3 regions of the Pseudoalteromonas sp. AS84 genome follow, and region 3 is predicted to be linked to each of the others. Evidence: predicted binding sites of a transcription regulator. Region 3 holds the regulator's gene; each other region holds the start of a gene.
The links. Region 3 encodes ArgR, which controls arginine synthesis, uptake and breakdown. Its sites were predicted from a motif close to ANTGAATANNTATTCANT; they were not measured.
Positions count from the first base shown of each region.

Region 1: gltB (glutamate synthase large subunit) is a predicted target of ArgR. The motif match lies at 3,673-3,690, and genes of this name have one in related genera.
Region 2: WNY79_RS11515 (aspartate aminotransferase family protein) is a predicted target of ArgR. The motif match lies at 3,084-3,101, and genes of this name have one in related genera.

Region 1 is NZ_JBBMQY010000002.1:64,861-70,289, reverse strand. Features, by position in the region: gene gltB (glutamate synthase large subunit) at 1-3,571, opposite strand, end outside; gene WNY79_RS02695 (HlyD family efflux transporter periplasmic adaptor subunit) at 4,270-5,429, shown strand, end outside.
Region 2 is NZ_JBBMQY010000009.1:137,548-142,976, reverse strand. Features, by position in the region: gene astD (succinylglutamate-semialdehyde dehydrogenase) at 1-525, opposite strand, end outside; gene astA (arginine N-succinyltransferase) at 541-1,557, opposite strand; gene WNY79_RS11515 (aspartate aminotransferase family protein) at 1,643-2,848, opposite strand; gene WNY79_RS11510 (HDOD domain-containing protein) at 3,228-4,388, opposite strand; gene WNY79_RS11505 (aminodeoxychorismate/anthranilate synthase component II) at 4,432-5,013, opposite strand; gene WNY79_RS11500 (zinc-dependent alcohol dehydrogenase family protein) at 5,191-5,429, opposite strand, start outside.
Region 3 is NZ_JBBMQY010000003.1:165,866-171,294, reverse strand. Features, by position in the region: gene ispB (octaprenyl diphosphate synthase) at 1-767, shown strand, start outside; gene mdh (malate dehydrogenase) at 853-1,785, opposite strand; gene argR (transcriptional regulator ArgR) at 2,011-2,478, shown strand; gene WNY79_RS04995 (Dyp-type peroxidase) at 2,486-3,385, opposite strand; gene WNY79_RS04990 (ABC transporter ATP-binding protein) at 3,434-4,483, opposite strand; gene WNY79_RS04985 (iron ABC transporter permease) at 4,484-5,429, opposite strand, start outside.

The sequences.
Region 1 (5,429 bases), on a different contig from region 3:
TTGGCTGAGCAATTACAGAAGATAAATCAATTTTCTTTTGCTTCGCTGTTTTACCTTCAATTTCTTCTAGTAAATCCAGGCGACCAATTAAGTCAGTTAAATTTGCAACACCTAAGCTTGCCATAATTTCACGCGCTTCTTGAGCTATGAACTTAAAGTAGTTCATCGCCATTTCTGGTAAGCCGTGGTAATGCTTTTGACGAAGTGTTTCGTCTTGTGTTGCAACACCGGTCGCACAGTTATTTAAGTGACAAATTCGTAAGTATTTACAACCAAGCGCAACCATTGGGCCGGTACCAAAGCCAAAGCTCTCGGCACCTAAAATCGCTGCTTTAATAATATCTAAACCTGTTTTTAAACCACCATCTGTTTGTAAGCGAATACGATGACGAAGGCCATTTTCAACAAGTGCCTGCTGCGTTTCAGCAAGACCAAGCTCCCAAGGGCTACCCGCATATTTAACAGAAGTAAGCGGACTTGCGCCTGTACCGCCGTCATAACCAGAAATAGTAATTAAATCGGCATATGCTTTAGCAACACCTGTTGCAATGGTTCCTACACCTGGTTCTGAGACCAGTTTTACAGAAATAAGTGCTTTAGGGTTTACTTGTTTTAAATCGAAAATCAGCTGAGCTAAATCTTCAATTGAATAAATATCGTGATGCGGTGGTGGCGAAATTAACGTAACACCCGGTACCGAATAACGAAGTTTTGCAATATAAGGGGTTACTTTTTCACCCGGTAATTGTCCACCTTCGCCTGGTTTTGCACCTTGTGCTACTTTAATTTGAATAACGTCAGCACTGCGTAAGTAATGAGGCGTTACACCAAATCGACCTGAAGCGACTTGCTTAATACGCGAGTTTTTCTCTGTACCATAACGTAGTTTATCTTCGCCGCCTTCACCTGAGTTTGAACAACCCCCTAAGCGGTTCATTGCAATTGCTAGCGCCTCATGCGCTTCTGGTGATAACGCACCAATACTCATTGCTGCTGAGTCAAAACGCTTGTATAAGTTTTCTGCAGACTCTACTTCATCGATGCTTATACCTTGCTCAGGTAATTTAAGCGCTAACATATCGCGCAAAGTCGCTATTGGGCGATTATTAACTAAATCAGCGTACGCACTGTAGTCTTTATAATCACCTGAACGCACCGCTTTTTGCAGTGTTTGAATAACATCTGGATTATAAGCATGATACTCACCACCGTGAACGTACTTAAATAAACCACCGTGGCTTAATAATTTACGCTTACTTAAAGCAAGTTTGTGCAAACTTTGCTGATCGTCATCAAAGTCAGTAAAGCATGCACCTTGTATGCGACTTGCCACACCTTTAAAGCACATGTCAACAATGGCATCAGATAGACCAACTGCTTCAAACAACATTGAACAACGGTATGACGCAACCGTACTTATGCCCATTTTAGACATAATTTTGTATAAGCCTTTATTAATGGCTTTACGGTAAGCAAGAGTAACCTCGCAGTACGATTTATTAATAATTTTGCTGTCGCTCATCGCAACAAGCGACTCATACGCTAGGTATGGATAAATTGCTGTAGCACCGAAACCTAATAACACAGCAAACTGGTGCGCATCACGCACACTACCTGTTTCAATAATAATATTTGATTCACAACGAAGGTTGTTATCAACAAGGCGCTTTTGTACAGCGCCTACAGCCATTGCCGCAGGGATTGGTAAATTCGTTTCATCAAAGTTACGGTCAGTTAAAATAAGCATAATACAACCAGCGGCTGCTTTTTCTTGTGCTTGGTCACAAATACGCGTAACCGCGCTTTCTAAACCCTCTTCAACTGTGTAGGTAATGTCAATTTTACAGTAGCTGTAGTGCGCTTCATCAGCATTTAATAGCTGCTGCATATCTGCGTACATTAAAATTGGTGTATCGAACTGTAGGCGCTTAGCATGGCCTGTAGTTTCGTTAAATACGTTTTGCTCACTACCAATACACGTTGCAAGCGACATTACATGGTTTTCACGCAATGGATCGATAGGTGGATTTGTTACCTGCGCAAATTTTTGGCGGAAGTAATCATAAAGCGAACGGTGTCCTTCACTAAGCACAGCAAATGGCGTGTCGTCACCCATAGAGCCTGTCGCTTCTTGACCATTTTCACCCATTACACGGATAACGCTATCAAGCTCTTCGTTGGTATAACCAAACATTTTTTGATATTTAGCTAACGTTTCGTCATCAAATGAGCGATTACCGGCGTCTTGCTCAGTCAGTTCTTCAAATGGAACTAAACGCTTAACGTTTTCTTCAAGCCATGATTTATAAGGGTGGCGAGATTTTAAATCTTGATCAATTTCATCAGAGTGCCAAATTTTGCCAAGTTTAGTATCAATGACTAATAATTCACCTGGACCAACGCGGCCTTTTTCAACCACTTCATCGGCAGTGTAATCCCAAATACCTACTTCTGATGCAAGCGTAATAAAACCATCTTGTGTAATTACATAACGCGCAGGACGAAGCCCATTACGGTCAAGGTTACAAGCCGCAAAACGACCATCCGACATAACAATACCGGCGGGGCCATCCCATGGTTCCATATGCATAGAGTTAAAGTCGTAAAATGCACGTAAATCATCGTCCATTGCACGGTTTTTTTGCCATGCAGGTGGCACGAGCATACGCATAGCGCGGAATAAATCCATGCCACCAGCTAAAAACAGCTCAAGCATATTATCTAGGCTTGATGAATCAGAACCGGTTTCGTTTACAAACGGCGCTGCGCTTTGTAAATCAGGAATAAGCGGTGACGCAAACTTATATGAACGTGCGCGTGCCCACTGGCGGTTACCTTCAATAGTATTAATTTCACCATTGTGTGCTAAATAGCGGAAAGGTTGAGCTAAAGGCCAACGCGGTTGTGTATTAGTAGAAAAACGCTGATGAAAAACACAAATCGCACTTGTCATACGAATATCAGCTAAATCTAGATAAAAATTAGGTAAATCTGCAGGCATCATTAAGCCTTTATAGATAGTTACCAAACCAGATAGACTTGCGATATAGAAAGCTTCGTCATCAACAATGCGCTTTTCAGCACGGCGGCGCGCTACGTACAAGCGACGCTCTAAATCTTTAGAGCGCCAACCTTCTGGCGCGCTAACAAAAATTTGTTCAAAACCCGGTAATTGCTGTACAGCAATAGGACCCAGCATTGATGGGTCGGTTGGTACTACACGCCAACCTAAAATATTTAGCGTTTCTTTTTCTAATTCTTCACTAAGTATTTTTTTTGCAGCTTGCGCTAAAACGGGATCTGAATTTAAAAATATCATACCCACTGCATAGTTTTTGCCTAAGTGCCAGTTGTGTTCACTAGCAATAGCACGGAAAAAGCTATCTGGCTTTTGTAATAATAAACCACAGCCATCACCTGTTTTACCATCAGCAGATATACCGCCACGGTGCTGCATGCGATCAAGCCCCGTAATAGCTGTACGAATAAGCCTATGGCTAGCTTGACCATTAACTTGAGCTATTAAGCCAAAGCCACAATTTTCTTTTTCTAACTTTGAGTCGTATAACATAGACCCCTCCCCTTGCTGCACTGTTAGCGTGGATGAACTACTCGACGATTTGCTAACAGACGGACAAAACTAGCCTCTATCTTAAATAGAGTCAATAGCACTTTGAATACATATTCACATTCTTGAATATTTCTCACTTCATAGCAAGATTTCTTTTTACCATTACTTTTAACATTTAGCGTTATTTTAACCACTATTTTTTCATGACACTGGTGTCAACTTTAACATATTGTAAAAAACACAAGGCTTCGTCGTGACAGCTTACGTAAACGTAAAGGCAACAAAAAGTGAATAAGTATTCAGCAACGGAGGGGCTATTCAGTTAACATTTAGATAGTTTTGTGCTATTTCATTACTTTAATGACTTAACATCCCCGATTATTGCTGCTCATTAGTATAGTTATGAAAGTTCATGTCATTTTTTGTACGTTTATAGTGAATTTTTATTTAAACCAGTGTCCGATGCGGACACACAAACTGTCCGCGGACATGAATTTAAAGAACAAAAAAATAAAATCACTTAAATATCAATACCATAATTGTTGGCATATTAATCGTATAGCTTTATATATAATCGCTAATTGGAATTACTATGTTTACTCTAAGCTTATTTTTACTCTCTCCTATTGCCGCAATTTGCACAGCAGCTTTATTACTGCTGTGCGAAGAATACATAAAAGCAATGTAGGGAGAATTAAATGATTAAAGATACCAGCGCACAAGATGTACAGGTAAAGGCACCTATCAGCTATAAAAAATACGCAATAATCACTGCGATTGTTTTCATTGTGGTCTCTACAATTGCTTATATTTTTTTAACTAGCCATAGCGCTAAAAGCTCTATTAGCCGCTCAAAAGTGCAAATTGCAAAAGTACATGTTAAAGCGCTTATTCGGGACATTGCCGCCAGTGGTAAAATTGTTGCTGCCAATGCCCCTCAAATCTATAGCCCAGAACGTGGATTTATAGATTTAAAAGTAAAGGCCGGTGATACAGTAAAACAAGGCGACACACTTGCCCTGCTGCAAAGTCCTGAGTTGACTAATGAATTAAAGCAACAGGAGTCTGTACTTAAAAGGCTTGAAGGCGAGCAGCAAAGGCAACATTTGCAAGCAAGACGCCAAACACTCACCTTAAATAAAACACTCGATATGGCACAAGTTGAGCTTAACGCCGCTGAGCGCGAAAATCGTCGTGCGCAGTTATCAATTCAAAAGCACTTAATCAGCCAAATTGATCTTGAAAAAGCAGTTGATGATTTATCACGTGCAAGGCTCACATATAAGCATGCACAACAAGAGGTATTACTTGCCAAAGACACGCTCGCCTTTGAACTACAAGCAGCTAAAAGTGATGTAATCCGCCAACAACTTATTGTTGATGACTTAATCCGAAAAGTAAGAAACCTATCTATTAAGGCTACCGTTACAGGGATTGTGGGTAACCTATTAGTGCAACAAAAAGCCGCAGTGACGCAAAGCCAACCTCTTATGACTCTCGTCGACTTAAGTAATTTTGAAGCCGAACTCCAAGTTCCTGAAAGTTACGCAAACGAATTAGGGCTCGGTATGGAAGTAGAGCTTAAGTTAGGCAATGAAACAGTGATGGGGAATTTATCCGCCATATCACCAGAAGTAAATAATCGTGAAGTAACAGCACGCGTCCGGTTTAAAGGTGTTACTAACAATATTCGTCAGAACCAACGCTTAACTGCACGTATTTTACTCGACAACCGAGAAGGTGTAATGCAAGTAAAGCGTGGTGCATTTATGCAGCAAGGCGGAATTGTAGCTTATAAAGTCGATGGCAATATCGCAAAGCGCATACCTATTACAATAGGTGCCACCAGCATTAATGC
Region 2 (5,429 bases), on a different contig from region 3:
AAGTTCAGACGGTTTAAACACAACTGTGTTACCCGCTAAAAGCGCTGGAACAATATGCCCATTAGGTAAGTGACCCGGAAAGTTATACGGACCAAATACGGCTACAACACCATGTGGCTTATGGCGAATCATCGCACGGCCAAGTGGCATTGCGTTTTCTACGTCGCCAGTGCGCTCTAAAAATGCTTTTTCAGAAATGGCAATTTTACCAACCATAGCACCCGCTTCTGTGCGAGTTTCCCACAGTGGCTTACCTGTTTCTTGTGCGATAGTAATAGCGAGCTCTTCGCTGTTTTCTTTTAATTGCGCTGCGAATGCTTTAATTATTTCTAAACGCTCAGTAAAGCTTTTATCAGCCCATGCATAAAACGCTTCGCGCGCTGCATTTACTGCGGTGTCTACTTGCGCCGCAGTTGCCGATGAAGCCTGCCAAATAACGTCGTTATTTGCAGGGTTTACTGAATTAAATTCTGTGCCTTGGCCTTGTGACCATTGACCATTTATAAATTGTGCAGGATGAGTCATATACTTTCTCCTAAATTAAACTGGGGTTGCGCTAACAATATCGCCAGCTTGCAAATGCAGTGCATCTGCTATTTCTTGCGATAAAATAAGGCTTTTAGCTCGATCGTCAAACGACATTGGCGCAACAGTCGCTCTAAAGTCATTCAGCTTTTCGTTAGCTAGTAACACCATGGTGTCGCCAGTCATTTGGCCTATTTCAACTTTAAAGTTATGCGCATTTCGAATAGTCGCAATGTTATCTACTTTGGCTTCAACAGTTGGGCCCGCGTCAAAAATATCTACGTAGCCATTAAACGTAAAGCCTTCGCTTTTTAATAATTCAATTGCTGGGCGTGTGTTGTCGTGTACCTTACCTATTACAGCTTGCGCATCTTTACTTAGCAAATTTACGTAAATTGGATATTTAGGCATTAGTTCAGCAATGAAAACCTTTTGGCCAATACCTGTTAGGTAATCGGCTGTTGGAAAATCCATTGAGAAAAAATGCTCTTCTAGCCACTGCCAAAAAGGGCTACTGCCGTTTTGGTCAGACACACCGCGCATTTCTGCAATCACTGTTTGTGCAAAACGCTCTTGATGCTGTTTTATAAACATAAAGCGCGCTTTTGAAAGTAGTTTACCGTTACAGTTTTTACGATAACCATCTTTTAAAAACAATGTGCAAAGCTCTGTAGCACCTGTGTAGTCGTTACATAGCGTTAGAATATCAACCGCTTTGTATACGTCTAATGTGCGCGAAGAGTGAATCACTTTACTTAAGTGATAATGATAAAATGCATCATCAAGCCCTACAGCCGCTTCAATTGCAGACGTTCCTACAACTTCACCGGTTTCGCTATCTTCAAGAACAAACAGGTAGCCTTCGTCACCAGGTTGTGACGTTTGTTTAGCAAAAGAGCTTACTGAATGGTCGATCTTTTTTTGCAATAGTTCTTCGTTTAATGGCAAAGACGTAAAACCATGCCCTGATTCGTGGGCAATTTTCAGTAATGCTGAATAATCATTTTGCTGGATTGGGCGAAGGATCATCATGAGTCCGCTTGCTCCCTTATAAATAACGGTAAATAGGAATTGCAGGGCAAGCAGTGCTTGCCCTTAATTGGTTGGCTTAAGTCGCTTATGCGTTTACTACGCTTGCTACTGCTTTTTCAAAGCGTGCCATACCTTCGCGAATGTCCGCTTCAGGAATTACTAAAGATGGAGTGAAACGTATTACGTCTGCACCAGCAACTAATGACATAAGGCCTTGCTCAGTACCCGCCACTAAAAACTCTTTTGCACGACCTTTATATTGCTCGTTCACTACTGCACCAATTAATAAACCTTGGCCACGGATTTCGCTAAATACGTTGTATTTTTCGTTAACCGCAGTCAGTAGTTCATTAAATAATGCTGCTTTAGCTTTTACGCCAGCAAGTACTTCTGGGGTATTTACTGTATCAAATGCAGCTTCTGCAACAGCACACGCAAGCGGGTTGCCGCCATAAGTAGAACCATGAGTACCTACTTTAAGATGCTGTGCAATTTCAGTTGTTGTGATCATAGCGCCAATAGGGAAACCGCCGCCAAGTGCTTTAGCTGAAGTTAAAATATCAGGTACTATGTTTAAGCCTTGGTATGCGTATAAATCGCCAGTACGGCCAACACCAGTTTGAACTTCATCAAAAATAAGCAGTGCGTTATGTTTAGTACATAAATCGCGAACGCCTTGAGCAAACTCGTCAGTTGGTGAAACAATACCGCCTTCACCTTGAAGAGGTTCCATCATTACGGCACATGTTTTGTCGCTGATAAGCGCTTCAAAAGCAGCTAGGTCGTTGTAATCACAATGTACAATGTCGCCAGGCTTAGGACCAAAACCATCTGAATATGCAGCTTGGCCACCAACAGTTACGGTAAAGAATGTACGACCGTGGAAACCTTTGTTGAACGCGATGATTTGTGATTTTTCTGCGCCAAACTTATCAAGTGCAAAACGACGCGCTAATTTAAGCGCTGCTTCGTTTGCTTCTGCGCCTGAGTTGGCAAAGTAAACTTTTTCAGCAAATGTAGCATCAACCATTTTTTTAGCTAGGCGAAGTGCCGGCTCATTGGTCATTACATTTGATAGATGCCAGATTTTTTCGCCTTGCTCTTTTAATGCGCCTACTAATGCAGGGTGGCAATGGCCAAGACAGTTAACTGCAATACCACCAGCAAAGTCGATAAACTCTCGACCTTGTTGATCCCATACGCGAGAACCTTCGCCTCGAACAGGAATTACGCTTGAAGGTGCGTAGTTAGGAACCATTACGTGATCAAATAATTCGCGATTGACTGTCATTTTATTTCCTCTTAATTGTGAGCAACACAAAACATCAAAATAGGTGTTTGGTTAATATTTGTAACCAACTTTATAGGCAAGATCAGTAACCTGATAATTGCGCAAAATTGCTTTGTGGTTCAATTTTCAGACGCACATTATTTCAGAATTACTTATATCTGTCTCGTTAAAAACTTTCATGTATCCCTTGAAAATAAAGGGCTAAAGATATTATTTCATAGATAGTGAATAACTATTTGCATAACTATTTATGCTTATTTTTAGGCAACTAACCGCATGAGCACCGAGGCGCGGACGCTTTAATCGGCAAATATGCAATATAACAATAGAGTGAGAATGAATGGTTAGTCGCAAAAAAATTAACAAAAAATTCAGATTTTTAGTCAATTTGAATAGCTAAATTGGTAAAATTACTCGATTGGAGGGTTTTTAGTTCCGTTTTAGTGAACTTAAAGTACGAAAACCAGCTTAGAGTTTCGTCAGGCTCAATAAGTTGATGCTCTTTTAAATTAAGATATTGAGAGTAGCAACGTGCCTTTAGCATTACTTGTGTTAACGGCAGTAATGTATCGCCCTTATCTACCCCATTTACTAGCTGCTGCATTACACCTTTAAACGGTAAATATTTAAAAGCCATTTTGTCTATTACTTTGGCGCTTACTTCTATCGACTTATTGCTAAGTAGAGTGGTTAAAAAGAGCGGGTCTGGCTGTAGCTCTAATAATGCGGTGTGCAAATCTTTTTGGTTTTCATTTCGGGCTAACTGCACTTTACGTTGCCATACTTTCTCAAACGTTTTTAAGTACAAACGCACCAATGCAATTCGCCCTACATCTAAAAGCATACCAAGGGTAAATGCATGAACGTCGTTCACATTATTAATTTGTGCAATTTTTTGCGCTGCAATCGCGTTTGCCATCGCGCTGTCGCGTAGCCGGCGTTTTAATAATGAAAATGGCTCGGTGCTATGTGGCATCCAATGACGGGCAGCAAATGTAGGTATAACTAGCTGTAAGTTATCAAGGCCAATATAACGAAGGGCGAGCGATGGCTTATCTACTTTTACAGACGTGTTTTTACTACGTTGATTACGATAGTAAGGTAAATTAACGAGCGTTACTAACTCCCTACCCAACCAGCTTAAATCATTAACCAATGGCTCTAAACGCCCTACCGATGCCGACTTTACAGCTAATATATCGAGTATATTGGCAATGCCATCTTCAATGCCTATGGTGCTATGAATTACGCCATCTATATCTTCGAGCTGCTTATATATAGCTGTTTCAATTGTTTTGTGTAGTTGCTCACTCGCTTGAGCGCGATACTTATGATGTGCAGTACTGCTTTGCTGGCGTTTATTCTGTGCGGCCACTTCAACCTGAAGCAAAGTACGTTGCTTCATCGGTTCGCCGTAATCTATATCTAATGTATGAATGAAACCAATTTGCTGATGCGCAAAGCTGTGCCCAAGCAATAAGTCATGAGCCCGTTGGCTTAATATTTTGGCAGTACGCTGTTGCGCTTCAAGTTCAGTCATGACATCCATTAATAAAGTATTAAATGCTCTGTGTATTATAACATTAGAAGCGAGTTAAAAAGTTATCAAGCAGTTCTAAGCCTTGATCAGTTAGAATAGCTTCGGGGTGAAACTGCACACCTTCAATTGCTAGTTCTTTATGAAGTAACCCCATAATTTCGTCAAACTCGCCTTGCTCAGTCTGAGTCCATGCGGTTACTTCAAGTTCTTTAGGTAGAGTTTGCTCTTTAACCACTAAAGAATGATAACGACATACTGTTAACGGGTTAGCTAAGCCTTTAAACACCCCTTTATTAGTGTGAACTATGGGTGATGTTTTACCGTGCATTACTTTTTTAGCACGTATTACATCTCCTCCTAAAGCTTGCGCGATAGTTTGATGCCCCAAGCAAATCCCTAAAATAGGATATTGCCCTTTTAGTTGCTCAACAATATTTAACGAAATACCCGCTTCGTTAGGCGTGCATGGCCCAGGCGATAACACGATGTGCTGCGGGTTTAACTGTTTTATTTGTGCAATGCTTAGCTCGTCATTACGTTTCACTAAAACGTCTTGATCTAAACGCTGAAAATATTGCACTAAGTTGTAAGTAAACGAATCGTAGTTATCGATCATTAACAGCATTACACAACAGACCTTATAAATTATTGACCACTACTTCACACAAGTGGTACTAAGCGCTGCATTCTACCACTATTAATTAGTCAATATAAATGAGGTTTGTTTTTCTTACGTTAGGGCTATATTTTGAAGGAATATGAGGATTATAAAGAAGCCGGCTAAAAAGCCGACCTTAATACATTATTGTACGTTTATAACAACTTTGCCCATTGCTTGACCGCTAGCTAAACGGTCGTGTGCTTTAGCTGTGCCGGCAAGTGTAAAATCTTGCTCATCAAGTACTGGGCGCATACCGCCTGCTTCTACAATTTGTGCAAGCTTTGCTAGTTTGTCGCCATGATCTTGACGATTAAAGTCGTGGATCATCGGGATAAGCATAAAGATTACGTTTAACGATAACCCTTTAAAGTGTACTGGAC
Region 3 (5,429 bases):
TTGCAACAATTGTTGAGTTTATTCATACAGCAACGCTATTGCATGATGATGTTGTAGATGAATCAAACTTACGACGTGGCACGCCTACAGCAAATGCTGAATTTGGTAATGCTGCTAGCGTATTGGTTGGTGACTTTATTTACACTCGTTCATTTCAGCTTATGGTTGGCCTTGGCAAAATGCAGGTTATGCAAGTACTTGCCGATGCAACAAACATTATTGCTGAAGGTGAAGTATTGCAATTAATGAACTGCAACGACCCAGACACTACCGAAGCCAGTTATATGCAGGTTATTTACTCTAAAACAGCTAAGTTGTTTGAAGCAGCGACAGGGCTTGCTGCCATTATTACTGAGCAAGATCAAAGTACTCTCGATGCACTAAACCTGTACGGTATGCATTTAGGTACTGCATTTCAGTTAGTGGATGACGTACTTGATTACAATGCAGATGCTGAACAATTGGGTAAAAACATTGGTGATGATTTAGCTGAAGGCAAACCAACGCTTCCACTTATTTATGCCATGCAACATGGTAGCGCGCAGCAAACACAGCTTATTCGTGATGCAATAGAGCACAGTAATGGTATGGAGCATTTAGAAGAGATTTTATCAGCACTAAAGCAAACTAATGCGCTTGAATTTACAATGCAAAAAGCTGAGCTTGAAGCTGACAAAGCTATTGCGTGTTTAGACTTTTTAGCTGAGTCTGACTATAAGCAAGCACTTATAAGCCTTGCACGTATTGCGGTTGACCGCGACCACTAGTTTTAACTAGTTACACAGTGTGAAATTAATTCTGAGCAATAAAAAAGCCTGCAAATGCAGGCTTTTTTGTTGCTTAAATTGGCTATTACGCCATGAAATCAACACCTTCTTTGATGTCTTTTTTCAGTGTTTCAAGCATGTCATTTTTTGCTTTTGTTTCAAATGCGCTTAGTTCGCCGTAAGAAAGAATTTCTTCTACGCCGTTTTTACCTAAACGTACTGGATGAGCAAAGTACTCTGCATCGCCATTTTCAACAGCAACATAAGCGTAATCTACCACTTCTTCACCCTGTAGGCCTTTAACTAAAGACATACAAAAACGAGCAGCAGCTGCGCCCATTGATAATGTAGCTGAACCGCCACCGGCTTTAGCATTTACAACTTCAGTACCCGCATTTTGGATACGTGGAGTAAGTGCAGCAACTTCTTCATCAGTGAAAGAAACACCTTCAACTTGAGAAAGTAGAGGAAGAATAGTTGTGCCTGAGTGACCGCCAATTACTGGTACTTTAACAGTTGCTACGTCTACGCCTTTAAGTTCAGCAACAAATGCCTCTGAACGAATAACGTCAAGCGTAGTAATACCGAATACGCGTTTAGCGTCGTAAGTACCTGCTTTTTTGAATACTTCAGCAACAATTGGAACTGTGCCATTTACTGGGTTAGTAATAATACCTACTAACGCTTTAGGACAGCTAGCAACAATGCCTTCTGCTAAAGTTTTGATGATGCCAGCATTTACATTAAATAAATCAGCACGATCCATACCTGGTTTACGTGGCATACCCGCTGGGATAAGAACGATATCAGAGCCTTCAAGCGCTTTGTTTAATTCGTCTGCGCCAAAGCCTGCTACTTTAACATCTGTTGGGATGTGAGAAAGGTCAACCGCAACACCTGGTACTACTGGTGCAACATCATAAAGTGATAATTCAGAGCCAGCTGGTAAGCCTGTTTTTAATAATAAAGATAACGCTTGGCCGATACCGCCTGCAGCACCTAATACAGCAACTTTCATTGGAATTCTCCGTAATTTGAGGTAGGAAACATTTGTGGCTCTTAAGATAATGAAATTAGCGACTAAAAACAAATTTATCCTGTCTATTTCAAGTATATTTTCGACCATAGTCGTAAACTTTTGTGATTTAACGCATCAAACTGGCAAGTTAACTAAACAACTGCTGCATAATTATTCATTTTTGTGTAGAATTTGCAGCATAAATAACAAAAACGAATAAAGACTATGCAACCACAAGATAAACAAGAAGCACTGGTAAAAGCATTTAAATCACTATTAAAAGAAGAAAATTTTGGCTCTCAAGGCGAAATAGTTGATGCGTTAAAAGATCAAGGCTTTGACAATATAAGCCAAAGTAAAGTATCACGCATGTTAAGTAAATTTGGCGCTGTACGCACACGTAATGCCAAGCAAGAAATGGTTTACTGCTTACCTGCTGAAATGGGTGTACCTACGGCTAAAAGCCCATTACGCCAATTAGTAATCGACATTATGCACAACGAAATGATGATCATTATTCGTACCAGCCCAGGTGCTGCTCAGCTTATTGCGCGTTTATTAGATTCATTAGGTAAAGCAGATGGCGTACTAGGAACAATTGCAGGCGACGATACTATTTTTATCGCTCCTGCTAAAATATCTGAAATAGATGTAACACTTGAACGTGTTCGCATTTTATTTGATACGGTTTAATAGCAAACTAAATTTGTTTTAAAAACCCGACTGAAGGCGCAAAGAAAGCAGAACCCATATCGGCTTGAGTAAAATCAAGCCAGTGGTCGTAACAATCCCCTCCCCCTAAACGACTATTAAGTACTTTTTCAAATGCGGTACCCGTACAAGCGCATGTAATTGATAACATTCCCTGCTCATACACATCGCCATAAGGCATGCTCTGATTTAATAGTAGCGGTTGTCCGTCTTCGTCTTTTAGCTCACTTCGCGAAGCATGGCTGGTTTCAATTGCGGGGGTAATTAGTGTGTTATCAAGGCGCGTACGCCCCATTATTTGTTCTTGCTCGCTCAATGATAAGTGCTGCCACATAGTTAAGTCATGCTTATAACGCTGTACATGAATATAACTTCCCTGATCTTCAAAATTACCAGGGTTACTAATTAAAGCCGTAGCGCGCTTTTTTCTTCCATGAGCTGTATCGCCACCATAAATAAAACCATTAAAATCACGACCATCTAAAAAGCGAAAATTACGAATTTGCTCCACCAGCTCAACATCGGGGGCAAATAATTTTAAAACTTGCAGCGCAAATAAATGGTTAACGTCTTCACGGTCAGAGCGAATTTGCACAAATAAATCGCACGGTTGTACGCTCATTTGATGATCGCTATGGTTTATATTAGGAAAGCTCTGTAATTCGCTTGGGATGTATTCAGGGAGGATATGCGGCCAATATTGCGCACCGATAGCAACCATACAAGAGAGCATTGATTCTGAAAATTGATCGCTAAACTCTTCTTCAATGGCGCTTACTTGTTTTAACTTTGCGCGAAGTGATTCATCTTGACCATCAAACACATTAAAAAATAAGTGCAAACCGTGTAAGTTTGCTTCAGCACAAATCCCTGATTGCGCTTGCGCCATTGTTATTCCTTAGTTTTACAGATAAAAACACAGCGAATAACAAATTAATTACGATTCGAAAAAATTCACCGTGTGAGGTTTTATTTTTATTATAACCTGCTCATTATTTTCAAATGACTGGCCATATTGTGCAGCAACTTCAATTTCTTGTTCATCAATAACAACCGAATAAACATACGCCGAACCAATAAAGCGACGACTTATGATTGTAGCTCGCTTGCTGAATTTGTCACTTTGGTTATCTGCCACTAATTCTATTTGATGGGGGCGTACATATATAAGCCCGACGCTTACGTTATGTTTACTCTCAACATAAGATTCGACTAAACCAAATGGTGTTTTATATTCAGTTGCTGTTAATGCTTCTGCACTCAAGTATATGCCTTGACCCAGAAACTCTGCAACCTCCTTTGAACATGGAGCTGCAAAAAGCTGCTCAGGCGTGCCTTGTTGCTCAATTTTACCGCGATGCATAATGGCAAGTGTATCTGAAAAGGCAAATGCCTCTTCTTTTGAATGTGTAACAAATACAGCAGATACTTGAGTTGCCTTAATAATTCGACGTATATCAGCAATTAATTCAAAGCGTACTTGTGTGTCGATATTTGAAAAGGGCTCATCAAGTAGCAATAAACTAGGCTTATAAGCTAATGCACGAGCAATAGCTACACGCTGCTGTTGGCCACCCGATAACTGATGCGGGAACCTGTCGGCACAGCCAATTAAATGTACCAGCTTAAGCATTTCATCAACGCGTTGCTGCTTTTGAGCTTTACTCATTTTACTAAGCCCAAATGCGATATTATTTGCCACCGTTAAATGCGGAAACAGCGCATAATCTTGAAACATCATGCCGATGTTACGGTGCTCAGGCGAGACAAACGATTGCTCATCACTCACTAATTTACCGTCTATAAAAATAGACCCTTGCTTAGCTTCAATTAAACCTGCAATCGCTTTTAACGTGGTCGTTTTGCCACACCCACTCGCTCCGAGTAAGCAAACAATTTCATCTTTACCCACCGTTAAATCTAAATCGTGAATAACCTTTGTGCCGTTATAGTGATAGCTCACGCCTTGTAAAATTAAACTACTCATTTAACTACGCTGCTCCATAGAACGATTAATAAAATACAAAGGAATAAACCCAACAATAACAATAAATAAAGCCGATATTGAAGCAAGCTCTAACTGCTCGTCACTCACATACTGAAATACATGAGTAGCTAAGCTTTCAAAATTAAACGGTCTGAGCAATAGCGCAGCCGGCAACTCTTTCATACACTCAATAAATACCAATAACGCAGCAGTGAGCAATCCTCTTCGCAGTAAAGGTAAGTGCACTAAACGCAGTGTTTGCCCTTGGCTTTTACCCATTGATTGGCTTGCCATATCAAGTGATGGGCTAATACGTAAAAAACTCGACTCAATTGCTCCGTGTGCAATGGCGTAAAACCTAACAATGTAAGCAATAATAATAGTAAGAATGCTACCTGTAAGCAGTAAGCCAATATCTAAATTATACGGCTCGAGCGCTGTGTTAATGGTGTTCTCTAATAATGTAAGGGGTAACAAAACCGCAATAGCGAGTACCGTGCCAGGCAACGCATAGCCTGTGCTTGCTAAACGCCCAGGAACAAGCGGATACGTTTGCTTTGCCACACGCTGATAAAAAACAACAAAAATACTCAACGTAATCGTTATTAGGCTCACAACCCCTGCCACTTTTAAACTTTGCCAAGCGTAACTAAAAAACTCTACATTCCATGCTTTATCAAAGTAGGTAATGGCGTAATTTATAAGTACTGCGATAGGAATTACAAACGCGATAAGTAAAATAAAGCTGCAAAAGGCCGTCGATAGCCAAGCTGACTTTCCTTTTAATACATAGAGAGATTCACTATTTACGCTTGATTGGCGCTCAAATACCGCTTGGTTACGACGACTAAAGCGCTCTGCCATTAATGCTAAAAATAACAGTAGTAACATCACACCCGATATTTTAGCGGCCGCTGTAAGTGAGTAATAACCAAACCACGTATCG